3 regions of the Cellulosimicrobium sp. TH-20 genome follow, and region 2 is predicted to be linked to each of the others. Evidence: riboswitches for the same ligand, from Rfam matches in the RefSeq annotation. Region 2 holds a riboswitch; each other region holds the start of a gene.
What was found. A riboswitch is a leader RNA that binds a small molecule or an ion and turns the genes downstream of it on or off. The one in region 2 is predicted to bind thiamine pyrophosphate.
Positions count from the first base shown of each region.

Region 1: linked by a shared signal. The riboswitch ahead of thiD (bifunctional hydroxymethylpyrimidine kinase/phosphomethylpyrimidine kinase) and the one ahead of B8281_RS06090 (thiamine ABC transporter substrate binding subunit) in region 2 are both predicted to bind thiamine pyrophosphate.
Region 3: linked by a shared signal. The riboswitch ahead of B8281_RS08300 (TenA family protein) and the one ahead of B8281_RS06090 (thiamine ABC transporter substrate binding subunit) in region 2 are both predicted to bind thiamine pyrophosphate.

Region 1 covers NZ_CP020857.1:3,215,264-3,218,523, forward strand. The annotation lists gene B8281_RS14280 (DUF4862 family protein) at 1-537, shown strand, start outside; gene thiD (bifunctional hydroxymethylpyrimidine kinase/phosphomethylpyrimidine kinase) at 602-1,573, opposite strand; TPP riboswitch at 1,567-1,661, opposite strand; gene B8281_RS14290 (hypothetical protein) at 1,739-1,963, shown strand; gene B8281_RS14295 (SDR family oxidoreductase) at 2,036-2,920, opposite strand; gene pheT (phenylalanine--tRNA ligase subunit beta) at 2,917-3,260, opposite strand, start outside.
Region 2 covers NZ_CP020857.1:1,365,692-1,368,951, forward strand. The annotation lists gene B8281_RS06080 (ABC transporter permease) at 1-54, opposite strand, end outside; gene B8281_RS06085 (ABC transporter ATP-binding protein) at 51-821, opposite strand; TPP riboswitch at 1,131-1,235, shown strand; gene B8281_RS06090 (thiamine ABC transporter substrate binding subunit) at 1,318-2,409, shown strand; gene B8281_RS06095 (iron ABC transporter permease) at 2,513-3,260, shown strand, end outside.
Region 3 covers NZ_CP020857.1:1,863,708-1,866,967, reverse strand. The annotation lists gene B8281_RS08310 (DUF6882 domain-containing protein) at 1-203, opposite strand, end outside; gene B8281_RS20035 (helix-turn-helix domain-containing protein) at 271-753, opposite strand; gene B8281_RS08300 (TenA family protein) at 867-1,619, opposite strand; TPP riboswitch at 1,610-1,738, opposite strand; gene B8281_RS08295 (VOC family protein) at 1,825-2,751, shown strand; gene B8281_RS08290 (glyoxalase/bleomycin resistance/extradiol dioxygenase family protein) at 2,836-3,231, shown strand.

The sequences.
Region 1 (3,260 bases), 1.8 Mb from region 2:
GACGCGCCCCGCCCGTGGGGCGTCGCGGAGAAGGGCTTCCTCGCGCTCGACGACGAGATCGCCGCCGTCGCGCGCGCGGCCCGGGACACGGGCCACCCCCTGCACGTCGGGCTCAACTGGGGTCGGTCCGCCATCGAGGGGCGCAGCGCCGCGACGCCCGTCGAGCACGCGCGGGCGGCCGCCGGCGCGGGCCTCCTCGCGAGCGCGATGCTCTCCGGTGCCGCCGGCCGGCCCGGCCGGTGGGGCGCGCCGTGGGCGGACGCGCACGTGCCGCCCCACGGCCCGGACCCCGCGCTCCCCGGCCCGGACGAGTCGATGCTCGGCCCGGCCGAGGTGCGCGAGTTCCTCGCCGCGGCGGGGCCCGTCCCGCTCGTCGGCGCCAAGGTGACCACGCGGCCCGCGGACGCCCCGCCCGCGCAGCGCCTCGCCGTCGCGCGCGCGACGCTCGCCGTGCTCCGCGACGCGCTGGCCGATCTCGACACCGACCGCGGAGTCGGCCGCAGGGCCGACCACGCACCGAGCCGCCCCACGGCCTGAGCGCGTCCCGCGGGCCGGGGCCAGGCACGTCGCAGCAGCCCGGGCTCGGCCGGTCGGCCCAGGCTCAGCCCCGCCGCACGGGCGCCGAGCGGTGCAGGTGGTCCACGGGCCCCCGGCCCGTCCCCACCCGCAGCGCGGCGCCGGCACGCAGCGCGCCCGTGAGCCACTCCTTCGCCTCGCGCGCGGACTCCTCCCAGCTCGCGCGCTGCGGCCGCAGCGCCGCGAGCGCCGCCGAGAGCGAGCACCCCGTGCCGTGGGTGTGGGGCGTGTCGACGCGCTCGGCGTCGAACGTCGTGACGGTGACCGCCCCCGGCGCGCGGCCCGTCGTCGGCCCGGGCGCGGGGACGACGAGCGCGTCGGGCGACGTGCGTCCGGTGAGGTGACCGCCCTTGAGCAGCACGACGGCGTCGCTCGCGGTCGCGTACGCCGTCGCCTGGCGCAGGGCGTCGTCCCACGTCGTCGCGGGCTCCTGCCCGCCGAGGACGGCGAGCTCGGGCAGGTTCGGCGTGACGACGTCGGCGCGCGCGGCGAGGTCGCGCACGGCCTGCTCCGCGCCCGCGTCAAGCAGGCGGTGGCCGGACGTCGCGACCATCACTGGGTCCAGGACGACCCAGGGCCGCAGAGCACCAGCGGCGGCGCGCGCCGCGGCGAGATCGTCGAGCCACTCCCCGACGGCGCGGGCGTTCGCCTCGTCCGCGACCATGCCGATCTTCACGGCGTCGACCTCGACGTCGTCGGACACGGCGTCGAGCTGCGCGCGCAGGAACGCCGGCCCGGGGACGTGCACCGACCGCACGCCGTGGGTGTTCTGCGCGACGAGCGCCGTGGTGACGGCCATGCCGTAGGCGCCGTGCGCGCAGAACGCCTTGAGGTCGGCCTGGATCCCGGCGCCGCCGGTCGGGTCGGTCCCCGCGACGGAGAGGACGCGGGGGCGGGACGGTGCCCGGTCGGGCCCGCGGCCCAAGTCGGGTCGGCGGTCACGGTCCGCGGGGGCGCGGAGCGGGTCGGAGGTGTGCCGAGGCAGGGCGAGCGTCATCGCGCGGACATCCCTTCGCTGGTACGAGCCAGATCAGGTTCGACGGGTCTCATCTCAGCCCCGGTGCGGGGCACCCCGTGTCGCGGGCCATGCTACGCGGCGACCCGTGCGCTTTTCACCCGCCCCGACGCGTGAGACGACGCGCGTGCACGCGTCTTTCCGGGTATGACGCAGCACGTCGCCCCCGCGACCCGCCCCTTCCTGCCGGACGCGCCCGTCCCGGTCCAGGTGCCCGCCCTCTGCACGACGTTCGACCGCGACGGCCGGCGGGTCGTGCTCACGGGCGTCGTCACGCACGACGCGGGCGGCCTCGTGGCCTTCGAGTACGAGCACCCCGAGCGGGGTCTGTGGCACGTGTGGGTCGACCGGGACACGTGCGTCCCCCTGTGACCCGGTGCCCGGACGCACGGACGCCGCCCGACCGGGGGGTCGGGCGGCGTCGGCCGTGCGGGGTGCGTGCGCTCAGCGGGCGGGGAGCTCTCCCGGCATCGGGTCGTCGGAGCCCCAGCGCGTGACGCGCAGCCGACGGCCGTCAGGACCGGGCAACGCGACGCCCGCGCGGGCGGCCTCCTGGGCGGCCGCGCGGAGCGACCCGGGCGAGTCGTGCGTCACGCGCACGAACGACCCCGAGAACGCGTCGAGCTCGCCGCGCGCGATCGCGACGACCATCTCGACCGTGCGCTCGACGGGTGTCCACTCCGTGCGGCCCTCGTGCATGACCATGGACGCCGTCATGTCGGTCTGCACGACGCCCGGCGACACCTCGAAGGTCCGCAGCCCGAGCGCGTGGCCCGAGCGGTGGAGGTTCGCCCCGAGGCGCAGCAGCGCCGTCTTGCTCGCGTTGTACGCGCTCGCGCCCTCCATGTCGTGCGAGCCCGCGCCGCTGTTGAGGTCGACGACGCGGCCGCCGCCGCGCGCGAGCATCCCGGGGACGACCGCGCGCGCGAGCAGGAACGGCCCGCGCACGTTGGTCTCCAGGACGGCCCACCACTCGTCGGGGTCCGCCTCCCAGAGCGGCACCTCGGCGTCGACCCGGCCCGCGTTGTTGACGAGCAGGTCCACGCTCCCGAGCGCGGCCTCGGCCTCGCGGACGGCCGCGGCCACCGCCGCCGCGTCGGTCACGTCCGCCGTGACGACGACGGCCCGGCCCGCGCCGTCGAGCGCGGGGATCTCGTCGGCCACCCCGGCGAGCCGGCCCGCGTCGCGCGCGAGGAGCGCGACGTCGAGACCGGACGCGGCGAGCCCGACGGCGACCGCGCGGCCGATGCCGCGCGACGCCCCGGTGACGAGCGCGGTCCGTGCGGGTGCCACGACCGGCGTCGTGCCCTCCCCCGGTGCGCCGCTCATGCGCGCAGCTCCGCCCCGACGCGCTCGCGCGCGGCGGCCACGGCGCCCTCCCGGACCCGCGCGACGTCGTCGGCGGTGAGGGTGCGGTCCGCGGCGCGCAGCCGCAGCGAGAACGCGAGCGACTTGCGCCCGGCGCCCACCTGCTCGCCCGTGAAGACGTCGAACAGCGCGACCTCCTCGGCGAGCTCGCCGGCGCCCTCGACGACCGCGGCGCGCAGCGCCTCGGCCGGCACGTCGGCGGCGACGACGAACGCGAGATCCTCCTTCGCCGCCGGGAACCCGGAGACCGGGGTCGCCTGGACGGGCTCGTCGGGCGCGCCCGCGACGAGCGCCGACAGGT
Region 2 (3,260 bases):
GACGAGCTGCGCGCCGTGCGCGCGCACGCCGCGCAGCGCGATCCGGCCCATCATCGGGCGGCCGCCGTCGTCGGCGCCGGGGCGGCGTGCGCCGGGGTCGGCGCGGCGGGCGTGAGGGAGCCCAGCGTGTCGAGGACCGCCTGCGGCGTGGGGTCGTGGAGCTCGGTCACGAGGCGGCCGTCCGCGAGGAAGAGCACCCGGTGGGCGTACGACGCCGCGGTCGGGTCGTGCGTGACCATCGCGACGGACTGACCGAGGTCGTCCACGGACGCGCGCAGGAAGCCCAGGACCTCCGCGGCGGCGCGCGAGTCGAGGTTCCCCGTCGGCTCGTCCGCGAGCACGATCGCGGGTCGCGACACCAGCGCCCGCGCGCACGCGACCCGCTGCTGCTGCCCGCCCGACAGCTCGGCGGGTCGGTGCCCCAGCCGGGGGCGCAGGCCCACGGCGTCGACCACGCGGTCGAACCACTCCTGGTCGACGGGCCGCCGGGCGATCGCGAGCGGCAGCACGATGTTCTCCTCCGCCGTGAGCGTCGGCACGAGGTTGAACGACTGGAAGACGAACCCCAGGCGCGTGCGCCGCAGACGCGTCAGCCGGCGCTCGCTCATCGCGGAGACCGTCTCACCGTCGACGACGACGGTCCCCGCCGTGGGGGAGTCGAGCCCCGCGAGGCAGTGCATGAGTGTCGACTTGCCCGAGCCGGACGGGCCCATGATCGCGGTCAGGCGCCCCCGCTCGAGGTCGACGTCCACGCCGTCGAGCGCACGCACCGCGGCCTCGCCGCGCCCGTACGTCCTCACCAGCCCGCGCGCGGTCGCGATCGCGGGTCGCGCAGCGCCCTCAGCGCCCTCGGCGGGCGGGCCCTCGCGCGGGGTGCTCCGCTGTGCCGCACCTGTCGTCGTCACGTCCTCGTCCGTCCTCTCGTCGTGCCGCTGCGCGGGAGCGTCGTGGCTCGCCGGGCGGCGTCGTCCTGTGGTGGCCGCCGGGGCTCCCGGCGGCCGTACCGACCCTCCCGCGGCGCGCCTGCCCGCGGCATCGGGGGCGGGCCCCGAACCGTCCCTGGTCCGCGGGCGCCGGCGCTCAGGGTTCTCTCAGGGGACTCTCCGGGCGAGGGGCCGGTGTAGGCTCGCGGTGAACGACAGGGGAGCTCCTGGAGGAGCTGAGAGTGCGGACCACCGCAGACCCTCGAACCTGATCCGGTTAGCACCGGTGGAGGAAGTCGGGAATCTCGATCACCTGCTCGCGCGGTCCGTCGCGCCCACCCGGCGCGTGGCTCGTCGGGCCGGTGGACCCCTCCTGAACGTCCAGGGAGGACACATGCAGCACACGACCACCCTCGCCCGCCGCGGCCGGGCCCTCGCGACCGGCGTGGGCGCGACGCTCGCGCTCCTCGCCCTTGCGGCCTGCTCGGGTGGTGACGGCGCCGGGGGCGACGACGCGTCGTCGGGCAGCGGGGGCACGGTCACCCTGGTGACCCACGACTCCTTCGCGGTGAGCGACGACGTGCTCGCCGCGTTCGAGGAGGAGAGCGGGCTCACCGTCGAGCAGGTCGCGCCCGGCGACGGCGGCGCGCTGGTCAACCAGCTGATCCTCACGAAGGACTCGCCCCTCGGCGACGTCGTGTTCGGGATCGACAACACCTTCGCGTCGCGCGCGATCGACGAGGGCGTCCTCGAGCCGTACACGCCCGCCGACGTCTCGGAGTCCGCCGCGTCGTACGCGGTCGGCGACGGCGGCGAGCTCACCGCCGTCGACCTCGGGGACGTGTGCGTCAACGTGGACCACGCGTGGTTCGCCGACGCGGGGATCCCCGAGCCCGTGACGCTCGAGGACCTGGCGAAGCCCGAGTACCGGGACCTCCTCGTCGTGACCAACCCCGCGACGTCGTCGCCGGGCCTCGCGTTCCTCCTCGCGACCGTCGGGGCGTTCGGCGAGGACGGCTGGGAGGACTACTGGGCGGACCTGCGCGCCAACGGCGTGAAGGTCGTCGACGGCTGGTCCGACGCGTACTACGTCGACTTCTCCGGCTCGGAGGGCGCGGGGCCGCGCCCGCTCGTGCTGTCGTACTCGACGTCGCCCGCGTTCACGCTCACCGAGGACGGCTCCGCGTCGACCACGGGTGCGCTGCTCGACACGTGCTTCCGCCAGGTCGAGTACGCAGGCGTGCTCGCGAACGCGAAGAACCCCGAGGGCGCGCAGCAGCTCCTCGACTTCCTCGTGAGCGAGACGTTCCAGGCCGACGTCGCCGACCAGATGTACATGTACCCGGCCGACGACTCCGTCGCGCTGCCCGACGGCTGGGCCGAGTTCGCGCCGCTCGCCGACGAGCCCTTCGAGGTCGCGCCCGCCGACGTCGCGGCGCACCGCGACGAGTGGATCAAGGCATGGACGGCGACGGTCGTCGACTGACCCCCGGTCCCCGAACCCCCGGTCCACGAACGACCACGGCTCTCCCTCGCGGGGTAGAGCCGTGGTCGCGCGGGGTAGAGCCGTGGTTGCGCGGGGGAGAGCCGTGGTGAGGGGTCGGGAGGTCCGGCGGGGCGGCGTCGGGCGCGGGGTGCTGTGGGGTCTGGCGGCGGCGGTGCCGCTCGCGTTCCTCGGGGTGTTCTTCGCGTGGCCGGTCGTCACGCTCGTGGCGCGCGGGTTCGTCGGGGACGACGGCGGCCTCGACCTCTCGGGGTTCGCGGAGGTCTTCTCCGAGCCCCGCACGTGGCGGATCGTCGGCCTCACGCTCTGGCAGGCCGTGCTCGGCACGGCGCTGTCGCTGCTGCTCGGCGTGCCCGGCGCGTACGTGCTGTACCGGTGCCGGTTCCCCGGGCGCCGGGTCGTGCGCGCGCTCGTCACGGTGCCGTTCGTGCTCCCGACCGTCGTCGTCGGCGTCGCGTTCCGGTCGTTGCTCGTGCAGGGCGGCCCGCTCGGGTTCCTGCGGCTCGACGAGACGTTCGCCGCGATCGTCGTCGCGCTCGTGTTCTTCAACTACTCCGTCGTGGTGCGCACGGTCGGCGGCCTCTGGGAGCACCTCGACCCGCGCGCCGAGCAGGCGGCGCGCGCCCTCGGCGCGACGCCGTGGCGCGCGTTCCGCACCGTGACGCTCCCGGCGCTCACGCCCGCGATCGCGAGCGCCGCGTCGATCGTCTTCCTCTTCTGCGCGACGGCGTTCGGCGTCGTGCTCGTGCTCGGCGGCATCCGCTACGGGACGATCGAGACGGAGATCTGGATCCAGACCACGCAGTTCCTCGACCTGCGCACCGCCGCGGTGC
Region 3 (3,260 bases), 500 kb from region 2:
AGGCGGCACGTCGCGGTCCCGCCGTCGGGCGCGGTGAAGGTGAAGACCCCGGTGGTCAGGTCCGCGGCCCAGGCGTCGTCGCCGTGGAGGTCCGTCAGGTGGAGCTGGTGCTCGTGGGAGAGGAACGCGGCGTCGTCGACGAGGTCCTGGAGGGCCGGGACGTCCTGGGCTGCCGTGCCGTGCGCGGTCTGCGGCTCCGTCATGGACCGACGGTAGCGGCGCGCACGGCGCCCGGCCCCCGCACGACACGCGGTGCGACGGGACCGCCGCTCAGGCCGCGAGGAGCAGGACGTCGCCGGCGCGCGCCGTCGGACGTCGGAGCGTCTCGGCGACGGGGAGGTCCCGCACGGGCTCGCCCACCGGGGCGACGTGCCGTGGCGCGGAGAGGGCACCGCGCTCTCGCGCGGAGGACAGCACGCGGACGGGCGCGAGCGGCCGCAGCTCCTCGCCCGTGCGGGCGACGAGGTCGACGAGGCGCAGGCCGAGGGCGCCGCACACGGCGGCGAGGACCTCGGACGACGCCTCCTTGCGCCCGCGCTCCACCTCGGACAGGTAGGCGGTGGAGACGCGCGCGGCGGCCGCGACGTCGACGAGCGTGCGCCCCTGCGCGAGCCGCGCCCGCCGCAGGATCCCCCCGATGACGTGGCGCAGGAGGGGCTCCGCCCGTCCGCCCGCCCGGGAGCGGGGGCTCGGCGTCACCCCGTCCGGCACCACGTCCGGCAGCGTGCCCGGCACCGCGCTCGTCGCGTCCATGCGTTCACGCTACCCGCGGCCCACCCGGGTGCCGAGGCACCCGGGTGGGTATCTGCTGCTGGCGTAAGGCCGGGCGCACGGCGCGACGCCGGCCGCGCGCCCGGCCGGACGGGTCACCAGCGCTCGAGCGACCAGGCCATCTGCCAGAAGCGGATCTCGTGGCGGCAGCTCAGCTCGAACGCGCGCTCCATGCGCGCGCGCTCCGCCTCGCCCGCGTCCGCGGCGAGCGCGTCGAGGCGGGCGCGCAGGTCCGTGAGGACGTCCTCGGTGCGCTCGGCCGCGTAGAACTGCCACCAGCCCGCGAGCGGGTGGTCGTCGCCGAGGGCGCCGGGCGTCGTCTCGCGCTCGCCGAGCCAGAAGCGCCGCGCGGACCAGATGTAGGTCCACGGGCACGGCAGCAGCGCGGCGAGCAGCACGCCGAGCGAGTCGCGGCCGGCCGCCGTCATGTGGTCGACGTAGGCCTGCGCGCTGGGCGCGAGGCGGTGCGTCTGCGCCTCCTCGTACGTCACGCCGAGGAAGTCGCACATCGCGTGGTGCGCGTGCGACTCGTCGTCGAGGAGGAAGCCGGCCTTGTCGTGGAAGTAGGCCGCCCACGACCGGTCGGGCGCGAGGGCCATGCCGAGGCCGTAGCAGCGCAGGTAGGCCGTGAGGTACTGGTGGTCCTGGCCCACGTAGTGGCGGACCGCGGCGGGCTCGACGGAGCCGTCGCGCAGCCCGGCCAGGAAGGGGTGGTCGTAGAACGTCTCGAAGAGGTCCGCGTACCGGCGGGCGAGGTCGGCGGTGAAGCCGGTCTCCTCCTGCCGGACGAGCGCGGTCGGGTCGTCCGCGAGGACAGGGTTCAGGGTGATGGCAGCAGGCGTCGTCATGCCCACGTTCCTCCGCTCGTGCTAGCGAGATCAGGTTCGACGGGTCCGGGCGGCCGTACCGCTCGTCTCAGTCCCTCGGCCCGGGCCGTGGCCCGGGCGGGACGCCCCGCGTGGTTCGCGCCGACCCTAGCAAGGACGGCGCCGGTGCGGGAGCCCTCGCCACGGTGTGGGAATATAGTTGTAGCGACAACAAGTTGGAGAAGACATGACCACGAGCACGCCGGGCGCGCCGACCGACCGCCTCCTGTCCCCGTCCACGAGCATGGACGCCGTCACGCTGCGCGTGGGCGACCTCGAGCTCATGACCTCGTACTACACGGGCGCGTTCGCCCTCGCCCCGCTCGAGGAGCGGTCGCGCGGCGCCGAGGTGCACCGTGTGCTGGGCCGCGGCCGCACGCCCATGCTGCGCCTCGTGCACACGCCCGGGCTGCCGCCCGTCGACCCGCGCCAGGCCGGCCTGTTCCACACGGCCTTCCTGTTCGACGACGGCCCGAGCCTAGCCGCGACCGTCTACCGCGCCGCGCAGGACCGCCGCGGCACCTTCGTCGGGTCGAGCGACCACCTCGTCAGCGAGGCGTTCTACTTCACCGACCCCGAGGGCAACGGCGTCGAGCTCTACACCGACCGCCCCCGCGAGACGTGGGTGCGCGAGCACGGTCAGATCCTCATGACGACGACGTTCCTCGACCCGAACGCCTACCTGCGCACGCACCTCGACCAGGAGACGTTCGACGCCGGCCCCTCGCTCGCGGGCCGCGTCGGTCACGTGCACCTGCAGGTGGGCGACGTCGCGACCGCCCACGCCTTCTACGTCGACGCCGTCGGCTTCGAGGCGACGCTCACCGGGTACAGCGGGGCGCTCTTCGCGTCCGCGGGCGGGTACCACCACCACGTCGCGATGAACGTGTGGAACAGCGCGGGCGCCGGGCCCCGCGCCGCGAGCCTCGGGCTCGGCGACGTCGCCGTCACGGTGCCGGGCCGCGAGGACCTCGACGCGCTCGTCGCGCGCCTCCGTGCCCGCGGGCTGGAGCACGCGGACGACGGCCGCTCCGTCGTCGTGCACGACCCGTGGGGCACGCGCGTGACGCTGTCCGTCCCCGGCACCACGACCGAGGAGCTGCTCGCGCGCTGAGGCGCGGCGCCCCGGGCACGGGGCGCGCGGCCGGGGCACGAGGCGCACGATGGGAGGACCCGCCGAGCGCACCGAGGAGCGACCGTGTTCCGCAGCCTCTTCCCCGTCCTCACCGTGGCCGACCTCGACCGGTCCCTCGGCTTCTACCGCGACCTGCTGCGCGGGACGGTCGAGTACGCGTTCCCCGACGACGGCCCGCCCGTCTACGTGAGCGTGCGCGTGGGCCGGTCGCCGCTCGGGCTCGGGCAGGGCGACCCGCCTCCGGCGGACACCCGCGTCGTGCTGTGGGTGGACGTCGACGACTGCGACCGCGCCGTCGAGCACCTCGCGGCCGCGGGCGTGCCCGTCCTGGAGCCGCCCGCGGACCAGCCGTGGGGCGAGCGCGTCGCGCGCGTACAGGACCCGGACGGCACCGTCGTGATCCTCGGCCAGGAGGCCGCTCTCCCGGCCAAGCCGGAGGGCCCGACGGGGCTGTCCTAGCCCGGGGAGGCCTGGCGCCTCGGAGCCGA